2 regions of the Nakamurella flava genome follow, and region 1 is predicted to be linked to the other one. Evidence: riboswitches for the same ligand, from Rfam matches in the RefSeq annotation. Region 1 holds a riboswitch; the other holds the start of a gene.
The links. A riboswitch is a leader RNA that binds a small molecule or an ion and turns the genes downstream of it on or off. The one in region 1 is predicted to bind cyclic di-AMP.
Positions count from the first base shown of each region.

Region 2: another riboswitch for cyclic di-AMP. It lies ahead of FDO65_RS23030 (LysM peptidoglycan-binding domain-containing protein); the one in region 1 lies ahead of FDO65_RS01755 (C40 family peptidase).

Region 1 is NZ_SZZH01000001.1:374,954-382,176, forward strand. It holds gene FDO65_RS01735 (SDR family oxidoreductase) at 1-816, shown strand, start outside; gene FDO65_RS01740 (glycoside hydrolase family 15 protein) at 813-2,600, shown strand; partial or broken gene FDO65_RS01745 (bifunctional metallophosphatase/5'-nucleotidase) at 2,803-5,085, shown strand; cyclic di-AMP (ydaO/yuaA leader) riboswitch at 5,753-5,946, shown strand; gene FDO65_RS01755 (C40 family peptidase) at 5,956-7,223, shown strand, end outside.
Region 2 is NZ_SZZH01000001.1:750,001-757,223, forward strand. It holds gene FDO65_RS03355 (adenylate/guanylate cyclase domain-containing protein) at 1-44, opposite strand, end outside; gene FDO65_RS03360 (hypothetical protein) at 198-512, opposite strand; gene FDO65_RS03365 (DUF2252 domain-containing protein) at 1,163-2,521, opposite strand; gene FDO65_RS03370 (glucose-1-phosphate adenylyltransferase family protein) at 2,662-3,885, opposite strand; cyclic di-AMP (ydaO/yuaA leader) riboswitch at 4,419-4,592, shown strand; gene FDO65_RS23030 (LysM peptidoglycan-binding domain-containing protein) at 4,598-5,398, shown strand; gene FDO65_RS03380 (LppX_LprAFG lipoprotein) at 5,586-6,347, shown strand; gene FDO65_RS03385 (MFS transporter) at 6,344-7,223, shown strand, end outside.

The DNA of each region.
Region 1 (7,223 bases):
CCCGGTCTGGCCGGGCGGATGCAGCCGCGCCCGGACCACGGGGAGGACAGCTACGTCGGTTCCGGCCGGTTGGCCGGACGGCGCGCGGTCGTCACCGGCGCCGATTCCGGTATCGGTCGGGCCGTCGCCATCGCGTTCGCCCGCGAGGGGGCCGACGTCGTGCTCGGCTACCTGCCCTCCGAACAGGCCGATGCCGACGAGGTGGTCGCCCTGGTCGAGCAGGCCGGACGGCGCGCGGTGCCGGTCCCCGGTGATCTGGGGACCGAGGACGGCAACACCGCCCTGGTGCGGGCGGCCGTCGAAACGCTTGGCGGTATCGACGTTCTCGTATCGGTGGCCGGGGTGCAGACCTGGGTCGATGACATCGCCGACCTGACCACCGAACAGTTCGACCGCACCTTTAAGGTCAACGTCTACGGCCTGTTCTGGCTGACGAAGGCCGCCCTGCCGCACATGGGGCCGGGCGGCAGCATCGTGGCCACGTCGTCGGTGCAGGCCTACCGGCCCTCGCCGGGTCTGCTCGACTACGCGACCACCAAGGCCTCCATCAACACCTACGCCAAGGCGCTGGCCCAACAGGTCGCCCCCCGCGGCATCCGGGTGAACGTGGTCGCCCCGGGCCCGGTCTGGACGCCGCTGCAGGTCACCGGCGGTCAACCACCGGAGAAGATCCCCGATTTCGGTGCGTCCGCGTGGCTCGGCCGGGCCGGCCAACCGGCCGAGGTCGCTGCCGCCTACGTCCATCTGGCCGGGGCGGAGTCCAGTTTCACCACCGGGGCGACCCTGTCGGTCACCGGCGGGAACCCGACGCCATGAGCATCCGGGACGCCGACGGCTATCTGCCGCTGCGGGAGTACGGGGCGATTGGGGACGGCCGCACCGTGGCCCTGGTCGGACCGGACGGCCGGATCGACTGGTGGCCGGTACCGGACCTCGACTGCCCGCCGGCGTTCGCCGCGATGGTCGACGAGCGCAACGGCGGGCGCCTGGAGCTGGCGCCGGATGCCCCGTTCACCACCGAACAGCGGTACCTGCCCGGGACCAACGTCCTGGAGACCGTTTTCCGCACCGCCGAGGGATCCGTCCGGGTCACGGATTCACTGAACTCGGGGGTGGCCGGTCGGCTGCCCTGGACCGAACTGGCCCGCCGGATCGACGGCCTGTCGGGGACGGTTCGCCTGCGGTGGCGGGTCGCGCCCGGGCTGCAGCTCGACGGCAGCGGGCCGTGGGTGGCCGACTCGCCGTCCGGTCCGATCCTGCGGAGCGGGCAGGCGACGCTGGGCGTCCGCGGCATCGAGCACGGCGCGGTCGCCGGCGACCGCGAGATCACCGGAGTGGTCGTCACCCGGGCCGGTCATCGCCAGCTGGTCGCCGTGGTCGCCACCGCCGGGGAACCGTTGAACCTGCCGCCGGCGACCGACATCGACCGGCGGGTCGACCTGTCGATCGACTCGTGGACGCGCTGGACCGACAGCTGCGACTACGACGGCCGGCAGGCCGAGGTGGTGCTGCGCAGTGCGCTGGCGCTCAAGCTGCTGATCTACAGCCCCACCGGTGCCATCGCCGCGGCCGCGACCACGTCGCTGCCGGAAAGCCTCGCCGGGGGCAAGAACTGGGACTACCGGTACGCGTGGGTGCGCGACGCGGCGCACACCATCCGCGCATTGGGGGTGGTCGGCGTGAAGGAAGAGGTGCACGCCGCGGTGTCCTGGTTGCTGAACACCCTCCGGGCGCACGGGCCCCACGTCTTCACGCGGCTGTCCGGCGAGGTGAAGGACGGCCACCGGGAGACCCGGTCGCCGGGCTGGCGGGGGATCGGGCCGGTGATCGTGGGCAACCGCGCGGCCCAGCAGCTGCAGTTGGGGATGTTCGGTGACGTGTTCGACGTGCTGCGGGTGTACGTCGACGAGGGCCACGTGCTCGACCCGGCGACCGGTTCGATGCTGGCCGATCTGGCCGACCTCTGCTGCGACCAGTGGCGCAGCCGGGACGCCGGGATCTGGGAGCTGCAGGAGGAGCGGCACTACACCTCGTCGAAGATCCAGTGCTGGCAGGCCCTGGGCTGCGCGATCCACCTGGCCGACCTGGGGCAGATCCCGGACCGCCGGCAGCGGTGGCGACTCGAACAGCAGGACATCGCCGAGTTCATCCACACCCGTTGCTGGAACCCCGATCTCGGGGCCTACACCTGGTACCAGGGCACGGACGGGCTCGACGCCTCGGTACTGCTGGCCAAGGATTTCGACGACGGCCCGCGCATGTCGTCGACCATCGACGTGATCCGCGAGCGGCTCGGCACGGGGCCGCTGCTGCACCGCTACACCGGTGCCGACGCCGAGGAGGGGGCGTTCGTCGCCTGCTCGTTCTGGATGGTGTCGGCGCTGGCGCGGGTGGGTCGGGTGTCGGAGGCCGCGGCGTTGTTCGACGAGATCGTCGAACTCGCCAGTCCGCTCGGCCTGCTCTCCGAGATGATCGCCACCGACGACGGGCAGTTCCTCGGCAACCTGCCCCAGGGGCTGACCCACCTCGCCCTGATCCTGGCGGCCGATGCGCTGGACCGGGCCGCCCGCGACGCCGGGGGCGCAGGACCGACGGGCTGAGTGCCCGCAGCCTGGACGTTCTCCTGACGGCTGGTCTACGTTCACCCCATCCGTGCACCGTGGGTCACACCCTGATCACCCCCAGGACCGACCAGTTCCGCCGGCCGCGCCCTGGGACCCCGATCGGGGAGTCGCCCCGCCCCAGCGATCGGAGTGCCCCACCGTGAAACCCGTCCGAAGGATGACATCCCTGCTGGCCACGGTCGGCCTGGTGGCGACCGGGATCCTGGCCACCTCGACCGGGACGGCGTCGGCCGCCGACCCCGTCCAGCTGACCCTGTTGAACATCAACGACTTCCACGGCCGCATCACGAATGCAGCCGCGGACAAGGACCTGACGGTCGCCCTCGCCGGCACCATCGAGGAACAGCGGGCCGCCGCGACCGCGGCCGGGGGCGACTCCCTGCTGCTCTCCGCCGGCGACAACATCGGCGCGTCACTGTTCGCCTCGTCCTCGGCCCAGGACCAGCCCACCATCGACGTCCTGAACGCCTTGGGGCTGGCCGCGTCCGCCGTCGGCAACCACGAGTTCGACCGCGGTGAGAGCGACCTCGTCGACCGTGTGGTCAGTGACAAGACCAACGCGAAGTGGGACTACCTGGGCGCCAACGTCTACCGCAAGGGCACCCAGACCCCGGCGCTGCCCGAGTACGGGATCTACCCGGTCGGCGGCGTCCGCGTCGGCGTGATCGGCGCGGTCACCCAGGAGACGTCGACCCTGGTCAGCCCGGCCGGTATCGCCGACCTCGACTTCGGTGATCCGGTCGCCGCGGTCAACCGCGTGGCCGCCCAGCTCACCGACGGCGACGAGAGCAACGGTGAGGCCGACGTCCTCGTGGCCGAGTACCACGAGGGAGCCCCGGCCGGGGACACGACCGTCCCGCCGGCCACCCTGGACGGCCAGCTGGCCGCCAGCCCGGTCTTCGCCTCCATCGTGAACGAGACCTCACCGCGGGTCGCCGCGATCTTCACGGCGCACACCCATCAGACGTACGCCTACCAGGCCCCGGTGCCCGGAGAGGCGGGCGTCACCCGTCCGGTCGTCCAGACCGGTTCGTACGGAGCCAATGTCGGCAAGGTCGTGCTCACCGTCGACCGGCAGACCGGGGCGGTCACCGCCACGGCCGCCACCAACGTGCCGCGCACCACCACCGCCCCCGCCGACCTGGTGGCGACGTATCCGCGCGTCGCGCAGGTCCGCTCCATCGTCGACACCGCCGTCGCCGCCGCCGAGGTCATCGGCCGCCAGCCGGTCGGCAGTGTCACCGCCGACATCACCACCGCGTTCACCGGCGGGTCGTACTCCGGTGGTGTCTATGTCGGGTCGGCGCCGGGGACGACGACCGGCCGCGACGACCGGGGTAGTGAATCGACTCTGGGCAACCTGGTCGCCGACTCCCTGCGGGCGTCGCTGTCGTCGGCCGACCGCGGTGGGGCGCAGATCGGCGTGGTGAACCCGGGTGGGCTGCGGGCCGATCTGTTGCAGGCGCCCGACGGGGTCGTCACGTACGCCGAGGCGAACGCGGTGCTGCCGTTCGTCAACAACCTCACCACCGTCAGCCTGACCGGCGAACAGTTCCGCACGCTGCTCGAGCAGCAGTGGCAGCCGTCCACCGCGTCCCGGCCGTATCTGCAGCTCGGCCTGTCGGACAACGTCACCTACACCTTCGATCCGAGTGCCGCGGCCGGCTCCCGGATCACGTCGGTGACCGTCGACGGCCGGCCGTTGGACCCGGCTGCGTCCTACCGGATCGGTACGTTCTCCTTCCTCGCCGCCGGTGGCGACAACTTCGCCGTCTTCACCCAGGGCACCGATCCGCGGGATTCCGGCCTCATCGACCGCGACGCCTGGATCGCCTACCTGCAGGCCAACCCCAACCTGGCGCCCGATTTCGCCCGCCGCGCGGTGCAGGTGCCGGCGGTGACCGAGCCGGTGACCGCCGGCACCCAGGTCACCATCCCGGTGGCCGGTCTGGATCTGACCAGCCTGGGTTCGCCGGCGAACACGACGGTGACCGCCAGCTGGCGGGACCAGCAGGTGGGTCAGGCGACGGTCAGCGGCGGCCGGGCCGACGTCACGGTCACCGTCCCGGCCGACGCGCCGGCCGGGCCGACCGCGCTCGTCCTGACCGCCCAACCCAGCGGCACCACCGTGACGGTGCCGTTCACGGTGGCGGCCGCGCCCGTGAAGGTCGCGTCGACCACGGTGCTGGTCAGCACCGCGGCGCTGCAGAAGTGCCCGTTCCTGCCTGTCCTGCTGATCTCGGCGACCGGGCTGGCCGACGGCCAGGCGGCCGTCGGCCGGGTGGGCTTCCGCGAAGGGGACCGGGTGTTCGCCGACGTCCCGGCCCAGCGCGGTCTGGCGGTCACCGTGCTGCCGCGCCTGTCCCGCGGGGAGCACGTGTTCACCTCGGCTTTCACGCCCGCCGATCCGTCCCGGGTGGCCGGTAGCACCAGCAACCCGGTGCTGGTCCGCGGCCGCTGACCACCCTGGCTCGGCAACGCCCCCGGCTGCTCCTACGGCCGGGGGCGTCGCCGTCCGTGGCCCGGTGGAGCGACCCCGGCCCCCGGCAGTCACCGCGGTCGAACACCTGGTCGGAATCGACGAGGAACCCGCTGTCGGTGTCCGGTCCTACCGTCCCGGTCAGAGCCTTGGTGCTGGATCCGGGGCCAGGACGGTGGAGGGTGGCCGATCGGGATGTCTGCGCACTGCCATGTGGACTGTGAGGACTGCACCGCACGCGGACCGGCGTGCGACGACTGCATCGTGACGGCGCTGCTGGGCACGTCACCCAGTGGGGTGGCGTGGGACGACACCGAACGGGCGGCGGTCGACGTGCTGTCCCGCTCCGGTCTCATCCGGCCCTTGCGGCTGGTTCCGCGCCCCGAGCGACCCCATCCGGGTCCGGTGAGACGAGCCGGGTGAACGCGGCGGGCCGGTCGGTCATGACCTGATGTCAGGTCCATCACAGCTCCCGCACAGCTGTAACGCTGAGCATCGGGTGGTCATCGTCGCAGGTCAGACGGATAGGCCAGCGGCGACTGTCTCAACATCTGAGATGGATCTTTGACGATTCACACACCGTCTGGACGGGAACAGAATCCTCTCGTAACCTATCCGAGACCTTGAGGCGATCACCATTCAGGTGATCCGGGGGTCACCGCCGAGTCGGCTCCGCTGGGAGCCGAGCCGGGGAACCAGGTGCTTCATGGGGTGAATCCGCCCCCTGACGGGTGCCGTGTCGTCTGCGCTCTTGCGTGGATGGCCGCTGCGCGTCGGGTGGTGGTAGGGCGACTTCCGGCCCGAATCCGTCAGCTAACCCGGTAGGCGGCGAGAGGAAGGTTCCACCGGACCGTGGCGTTCCCTGCCCGCAACACGACTGACGTGTTGCCGACCTGCCCGCGATCGACCCGTCGTCGGCTCGCTCGTTACCGTTCCGCGCTGCTGATCGCCGGCACGGTGAGCTCCCTGGGCCTGGGCGCGTTCGCCGCCGGCCCCGCCCTGGCGGACCCGACCACCGCAGCCGACGCCCAGCAGGCCTACCTGGACAGCGAGCAGCGCGCGGGTCAGCTCAACGAGCAGGTGCTCTCCGCTCAGGAGAACGAGCAGGCCGCCGCCGCAGCCGCCGCCGCCGCCGGTACCGCGGTCGACGCGGCCCGCCAGGCCGCCACCGACGCGCAGTCCAAGGCCACCGAGGCGGACGCCGCCGCCGGTGCCTACAAGGAGAAGGTCGACTCCTTCGCTAACGCCAGCTTCCGCGGCGCCCGGTTCGACGGGCTGGCCGTGCTGCTGACCGCCGACTCGGCCGACGACTACCTCGACCAGGTCAGCTCCCTCGACCAGGTCGCCGACGACACCCGGCAGACGCTGGATGCCGCGCAGGCCGCCCGCGCCCAGGCCGCTCAGGCCCAGGCCGACGCCTCGGCCGCGCAGACCGCCGCCGAGCAGGCCAAGTCCGACGCCGACGCGAAGGCGGCCGCCGCCACCCAGGCCACCCAGGACGTCACCGCCCGCAAGGCCGAGCTCGACGCCGAGGCCCAGAAGTACCGCGAGCTGTACAACAGCCTGTCCGAGCAGGAGCGGGCGGCCGCCGAGGCCGCCGCGCAGGCGGCCAATGAGGCCGCCAACCGCGCCGCCGCCGAGGCTGCGGCCGCCGCTGCTCCCGCCCCGACCACCAGCGAGGCGGCGGCTCCGGCCCAGGCGCCTGCCGCCGCCAACCGGTCCCGCACGTTGGTGTCGGACGATTCCGCCGACACCCCGTCGCGTTCCTCCAGCTCGAGCGCCGCGCCGACCTCGTCGGCCCCCGCCGCGGTGCCGGCAGGCAGCTCCAAGGGTGCCGCGGCCGTCGCCGCCGCCCTGTCGAAGGTCGGATCGCCCTACGTCTACGGCGCCGCCGGCCCGAACTCGTTCGACTGCTCGGGCCTGACCTCCTGGGCCTGGGCGCAGGCGGGCGTCACGATCCCGCGCACGTCGTCGGCCCAGGCCGGTCTGCCCAGCGTCCCGCTGGACCAGCTGCAGCCGGGTGACCTCGTCACCTACTACTCGCCGGTCAGCCACGTCGCCATGTACATCGGCAACGGCCAGGTCGTGCACGCCTCGACCGAGACCAAGCCGGTCTATGT
Region 2 (7,223 bases), 380 kb from region 1:
CTGGTCTGCGTCGCCGCCGGGTTTCCGACGTCGGTCACCGCCATGGGTACCCCCTCGCACTGTCCCGACCCCCCGGGACTCGATACTCAATGTCACACATTAACTACTGACAGCTACTGAACACGAGGTCACCGTCGGCGGACGCGACGGCGCCCCGGGATCGGGATCCCGGGGCGCCGCGGTGCGAGGTGAGGTCGTCAGTCGTTGAGCGTCTTGGCCCGCCCGGCGACCGCGTCGACGATGGAGTCGATCTGGTCCGGGGTCTTGTCCTTGATCGCGTTGGCGATGCTGTCGATCTTGTCGTCGCTCAGGATCTCCTTGGCCTTGTCGATGAGGCCCTTGGACTCCTCGGCGGCGGCTTCCGCCTTCTCCGACGCGGCCGCGGCCACGTCCGTCGCGCCGTCCTTGGCGGCGGCCACCGCGTCACCGGCCGCGCCGGCGGCCTCGTCGGCCTTGTTCTCGGCGCCCCCGAGCAGATCCTTGGCCTTGTCGAGCAGATCGTCGAACCCCATGGTGTTTCCTCCCCTGGTGCGCCGGTGGGGCGCTCCTATTGTGGTTCCGCCACGGTACGACCGGATGTCGCTGGCGAGAATTGCCCGAAAGGGCCGGGCGCTAGCCACTTTCGGGCTCGCGGATGGTGACTGCCGCCGCCCGCCACGAGAGCGATATACCGTCCGACAGAACAGCTCTCGGATCGGGTCGGGGCCGGTACCGCGACGGGTGCCCCAGGCGGGGGATGGCGGGGACCCGCCCGGGCGGGCGACGATGACGCGCGGCGACCGAAAAGGCCTCTCCGACCCGGTCATCCGCTGCGGCGAATGCGGTGGCGGACCGCCCGAAAGAGGGAACGAAAATGTGGTTGCCGCCTCCCGGGGTCGTGCGTAGCGTTGTCGGTACACGGGAGAGGAGGTGGTCCAACGTTGAAGACGTCATGGACTCGTGAGGTGGCTGGCCGCTAGGCCGTCGACCCGCGTCAGGTCAGAACTGCTCCGGCACACCGGCGGAGATCACGGTCTGGCCATCACCGGACAGTCAGCCGACCCCCGAGCCGCCGACCGTGTCCAGTCGGCCCGGACCTCCACTCACCGGAGTGCGGAACGGACAAGGCTCGGGGGTTGTCCACGTTCTGGGCCGGTTGCACCGGTCCGTCGCCGGACGCGGCTCAGAGCCCGCGTTCCACCGGCATCTCGCCGCGCATGACCGCCTTCACCAGCGCGGCGTGGTCGGCCTCGGTCTGATCGGCGTAGAGCCGCGCGAACGTCACGAGGGCGTCGTCCAACCGCTGGGACTGCCCGACGTAGCCGGCGATCATCGACGCCCCACTGGTCCGCGCGTGGCCCTTGGCGAGCAGGTGTCCGACGATGCCGGCGTAGTCGGCCAGCGCGGATCCGTCGATGGAATCGAGCGCGACGGTGCCCTTCATGTTGCGGAACTGCCGCACGTAGTACTGCAGACCGTCGGCCGTCGACGCCCATCCCAACAGGGGGTCGCTGACCGTCTGCAGGGCCTGCTGGTACTCGACGACCCGCTGCCCCTGGTGGTCGTGCCAGGCCGATTCCCCGTGCACGTACTGGGCCAGCACGGACCGTCGGGCCTGCTTGAGCTGGAGGAACACGACGTCGTCCGGGTTGGATCCCTCCAGCAGGGCGACATAGGCGCGCAGGCCCACACTGCCCACGCCGACGACCTTGTGGGCGATGTCGACGAGCGTGTAGCCCCCGAGGGCGCGTCGCCAGTGCGGCGCGAGGGTGTCGAGGTACCCGTCGAGGGCATCGGCCAGCATCTCCCGCTCGGCGTCCCGCACCCGGGTGATGAGCGGCGGCTCCTCGACGATCCGCCGTCGACCCTCGTGCTCGCGGGTGAACCGGGGCAGCGCCCGGTCGCTCGTGCGGGTGCGGGCCTGCCGGACCGCCCGCCGGATCTCGGCCCGCAGCTGGGCGTGGGAGGTCGACTCGGACAGATGGTCGACGTCCAGGCGCTGGTAGGAGCGCATGAGCAACGGCATCTCGGCCAGTTCGCGCACCTCCTGCCGGTAGGCGGCGACACAGGCCCGGACACCCGCCTCGCACTGCCCCTCCGAGGCGCCGTTGTGGCGCCCGGCGACCCAGATGCTGGCCACCAGACGCCGCAGGTCCCATTCCCAGCCACCCGGGTGGGCCTCGTCGAAGTCGTTGAGGTCGATGACCAGATCCCGTTCGGGCGAGGCGTAGAAGCCGAAGTTGCCCAGGTGCGAGTCGCCGCAGATTACCGGGGTGATACCGGTGGCCGGTAGGCCGGCGACGTCGCGGGCCATGACCACGGCGGTCCCCCGAAGGAAGCCGTAGGGCGAGGCGGTCATCCGCCCGACCCGGATGGGGATCAGCCAGTCGAGCCGACCCTGGTGCGACTCCCGGATCTGCTCGACCGGATCCGGGCGGCCGTCCGGCGGCGTCCAGTCGGCCAACGAGGACCGCGGGACCCGGTGCCGCAGCTCCTTCCCCATCCGATAGCGGTCCTGCCGCGAGGTGGGCCGTCGCCGCAGGCTGCCGAACGCCTCGCTGTCGGCGGTGGCGAGGACGACGTGGCCGGTTCGTCCGTTCGTCGTCCCGGCCGTCGCCGTCGGAACGGGTCCGGACGGTTCCGTGGCCGGCTCGGTATCGGGCGCGAAGGGCGGCAGGTCGTTCACCGGACGGAACTCCAGAGGTCGCGGGGACTGTTCGGTTCGAGCTGTTCACCGGCGGTCAGGGATCGTCCGGCGGCGACGCGGCGACGGGCACCGACGAGCACCGGTCGCCGCGCCTGGGGGGCGCCGATCGTCGCGCGCGACCCGATGATCGCCTGTTCAGCGACGACGGCGCGCGCCACGGTGGCGTCCCGGCGGATGACGGCGTCGGCCATGACGACACTGTGCCGTACGGTCGCTCCGCGTTCGACAGTGACCCCCGGGCCGATGATGGAGTGGACCACGGTGCCGGCGACATGGGCTCCGGGGGAGATCCACGCCTGGTCCAGATCGGCCGACCGGTCGATGCGGGCCGGTCCGCGGACCGGCATCGAGGTCAGCATCGGCCAGTCCGGGTCGTCCAGGCGCAGCGGGGGACGCGGACGCAACAGTTCCAGCTGACCGTCCAGGTACGCCTCCGGGGTGCCGAGATCGCGCCAGTGACCTTCGTGCCGGTGTTCGGTCACGGTGCTGGTCTCCAGCATCCGGGGGATGAGGCGGTCGCCGTAGTCCCCGAGGTCACCGCCTTCTTCTCTCAGGTCGCGCAGGGTCTCGGCCAGGCGGTGCGGTCGGTACAGGAATACCTCGGTGCCGATCAGACGGCCGCGCGGGCGTTCCGGCTTGTAGTCGACCTCCCGCACCCGGTGACCGTCGCCCTGGACGACGAGGTACCGCGAGCAGTCGGTGCCGCGGGGGAGTTCGGTGGTGATGACGGTGACGTCCGCGTCGGAGTCCTGGTGGGCGGCGATGGCGTTGCGGAAATCGTGCCGCTCCAGATGGTCGGCACTGCACACCAGCAGGATGTCCGGATCGAAGGCGTCGATGAGCGGCCAGTTCCGGGCGAGCGCGTCGGCATTGCCGCTGGCGAAACCGTCGCGGTCGTGCCCCTCGAACGGCGGCAGGGTGCGGAACCCGCCGCGCGTCCGGTCCAGATCCCATGGACGACCGCCGGCAAGGTGCTCGTTGAGCAGATGCGGTTCGTACTGCTGCAGGACCCAGACGTCGGACAGGCCACTGTGGGCGGCGTTCGACAGAGAGATGTCGATCAGCCGGTAGTGCCCGCCGACCGGCAGGGACGGTTTGGCCCGACCGGTGGTCAGGGCCCCCAGGCGGGACCCCCGTCCACCAGCGAGGACGAGACACAGGACGCGGGAGCGGGGGGTGACGGCCATGGTCAGAGCCATCCTGCCGTACCCGTCGGGGGAGTGCCCGATCACGGTGGGTCGTCGAGCTCGTGATGCGGCAGAGCCTCGGACCGCCGGGGAGCGTCGGCCGGTCGGTGGTCGCGCACGGGCGGATGTCCCCTCGCCGGCAGTGGTCGGGCTGGTCGACACCGGTGACCAGGACGGCGATGTCACGTGACGGCGGTCACTGCTCTGTCGCAGTGAACCTGTGGGGTCGCTGTTCAGGAGCTGGGTGAAATCGAGAAAAATCAGCGGTCACCCGGTCGCCCGAATGAGTGAAACTACCGCCGCCACAAGGGGTACCGCGAAGGCCCCAGCGGACCCTCGGTGACCCCCATCAGCAGCGGAAATGGTCGAATGCTGGACAGTTACTTGATCGTTACCGCTCCGTGATCTGTGAACTGGGCCTCTGGTGTTTTCCCAGCCGATTTGTATGGTTGTCATCGGTCGCAGGGCATGCCTCTGAGACCGCCGCAGTCTGCTCCTGCCCGCCGCGCCGAGCGCTGTCCACTTTGGGCCAGGAGATCCGACCGAAACAGGAAAGGCTTGGACAGCGACGGGGAAACCAACTTTGGCCGGCAGGCAGTTCGCCGGTCTTGGGGTGAATCCGGCTCACGCCGGACGGGCAATCCCCTCCACGTCCGGAGCTTGCGCTCCGGGCTGCCCGAACCCGACAGCTCACCTCGCAGGCGCAGCTAGGGGAAGATTCTTCATGTCTCGTACCACCGCTCGTCACCGCGCCACCTCCCGTACCCGCGTCTGGGCCCTCCGCAGCGCCGCCGTCGGCGCCGTCGCCGGCGTCTCGGCCCTCGGCCTGGTCGGCACCGCCAACGCCGCCCCCGAGTCGACCTGGGATGCCGTCGCCAACTGCGAGAGCACCAACAACTGGTCGATCAACACCGGCAACGGCTACTACGGCGGCCTGCAGTTCTCGCAGTCCACCTGGGACGCCTACGGCGGCCAGGACTACGCCGCCCGTGCCGATCTGGCCACCAAGGACCAGCAGATCGCCGTCGCCGAGAAGACCCTCGCCGGCCAGGGCTGGGGCGCCTGGGCCTGCGCCGGTGCCGGCGGCCAGGAGCCGGCCGACACCTCCAAGACCGCTGCGAAGTCGTCTTCGTCCTCGTCCTCCAGCTCCAGCAGCTCGGACGACTCGTCCTCCAGCAGCTCGGCCAACCGCAGCCGCAGCTACGAGAGCAACGACGACGACAGCAGCTCGTACAGCGCGCCGGCCAAGAAGAAGAACTACGACAACGACGAGTCCTCCTCGTCCTCGTCGTGGAGCAACGACGACAGCAGCTCCTCCTCCTCCTCGTGGTCCTCGGACGACGAGGCCACCTCGTGGAGCAGCGCCGCCGACGGCACCTACACCGTGCAGTCGGGCGACACCCTGTACCTGATCGCTCAGGCCCAGGGCGTCTCCGGTGGCTGGGAGGCCCTGTACTCGGCCAACTCCGACGTCATCTCCGACCCGAACCTGATCTACCCGGGTCAGGTCCTCCGTCTCGGCTGAGTCGGACGTCCCGGGTAGCCCGGGGCAGCGACACGTTCGCACGGCCGAGCTCGTGAGCCAGTGACATCCCGAACGGGGGTGTCGGACACCGCAGGGTGTCCGACACCCCCGTTCGGCGTTTCCGGGTCCCCCGAGAGACCGGGCAATTCGACCGATCCCGTACCCCGCCGCCGGTTACGATCCCCGCATGATCACCGCGGAGGCCGCCACTGTCCGCGTCGGGGGAGACCACATCCAGCGCTCGTCCGGTGCGCTCTCCCGGGCGCGTCGTTCGGTCGTCGCCCTGACCCTGGCGCTCGGACTGGCGCTGTCCGCCTGCTCCGGGTCGAACAGCAGCCCACCGCCGGACCGGCCCACCGACCCCGCGGCCATCCTGGCCGCGTCGTCCACCGCGATGGCCGGTGTCGACACCGCCCACTTCACCCTCGCCGTCGACGGGACGATTCAGGGCGTCACCATCAGCAAGGCCGACGGTGACCTGACCCGGGGCGGGGACGCCAAGGGCACGGCCACCATCTCCCAGTTCGGCCAGCTCATCGAGGCGCAGTTCGTCCTCAAGGAGAAGCGCCTGTTCATCAAGGGCCCGACCGGCGGGTTCGTCGAGGTGCCGGCCTCGGCCACCGGGTCGCTGTACGATCCGTCGGCCATCCTGGACCCCGCCCGCGGGGTCGCGAATGTCCTGGCCAAGGCCTCCGCGCCGACCCTGGCCTCCTCGGACGGCTCCGCCAGCGTCGTCACCGCGACCGTTCCGCAGGCCGTGGCCGCCGCGCTGGTCCCGGGTCTGCAGTCCGACGTCAACGGCACCTTCACGGTCGCCGCGTCCGGGAACACCTTGACCTCGGCCCGCTTCGACGTCACCGACCAGTCGCTCACCGGGGGGCAGCCGGCGTCGGTGACCGTCGACCTGACCGACCTGAACGCGCCCGTCGACGTCACCGTCCCGTCTTGAGCCACCCGGGTCCGGCAAGTCCGTCCGGCCCGGATCGCGCATCGGCCCCGCCGTCGCGGGCGCGGTCCCGGTGGGCCATCGGCGCCGCCGGTGCGGCGGTCCTGCTCGGCGCGCTCGACGCCTATGTCGTGGTCGGTCTGCTCGTCGAGATGATCGGTGATCTCGGAATCCCGGTGAACCGACTGGAGCGGGCCACGCCCATCGTCTCCGGATACCTGCTCGGCTACGTCGCGGCCATGCCCCTGCTGGGCGCGCTGTCGGACCGCTGGGGGCGACGGACCGTCCTGCAGGCCGCACTGCTGGCCTTCGCCGTGGGATCGACCGTCACCGCGCTGGCCGACTCGGTGGGCCTGGTGGTGACCGGTCGACTGGTCCAGGGCATCGCCGGGGGAGCGCTCCTTCCCGTGACGATGGCCCTGGTCGCCGATCTCCGTACCGGTCGCCGAAGGACGGTGGGCCTCGGGCTCGTCGGTGCCCTGCAGGAGCTGGGCAGCGTGCTCGGCACGCTCTACGGCATCGGGGTGGCCGCGCTGCTCGCGGCCTGGCCGGTGACGGCCGCGATCGAACCGTCCGGCTGGCGCTGGGTGTTCTGGATCAATCTGCCGTTGACCGCGGTGGCCATGGTGCTGATCGCGCTGGCCGTGCCCGGCCGACGGCCGGCCGGGGCAGGGAGTCAGGGTCGACGTGTCGACGGAAGGGTCGTCGGAAGGGTCGACGTCGTCGGGGCCGCCCTGCTGGCCATCGGTCTGGCTCTGCTGGTGGTGGGCCTGCAGAACCCCGATCCGTCGGTGGCCGCCCTGCCGCCCTGGGGGCTCCCGATGCTGGGTGCGGCGGTGGTCGTGCTGGCCGGTTTCGCCGTGTGGGAGCGCCGGGCCA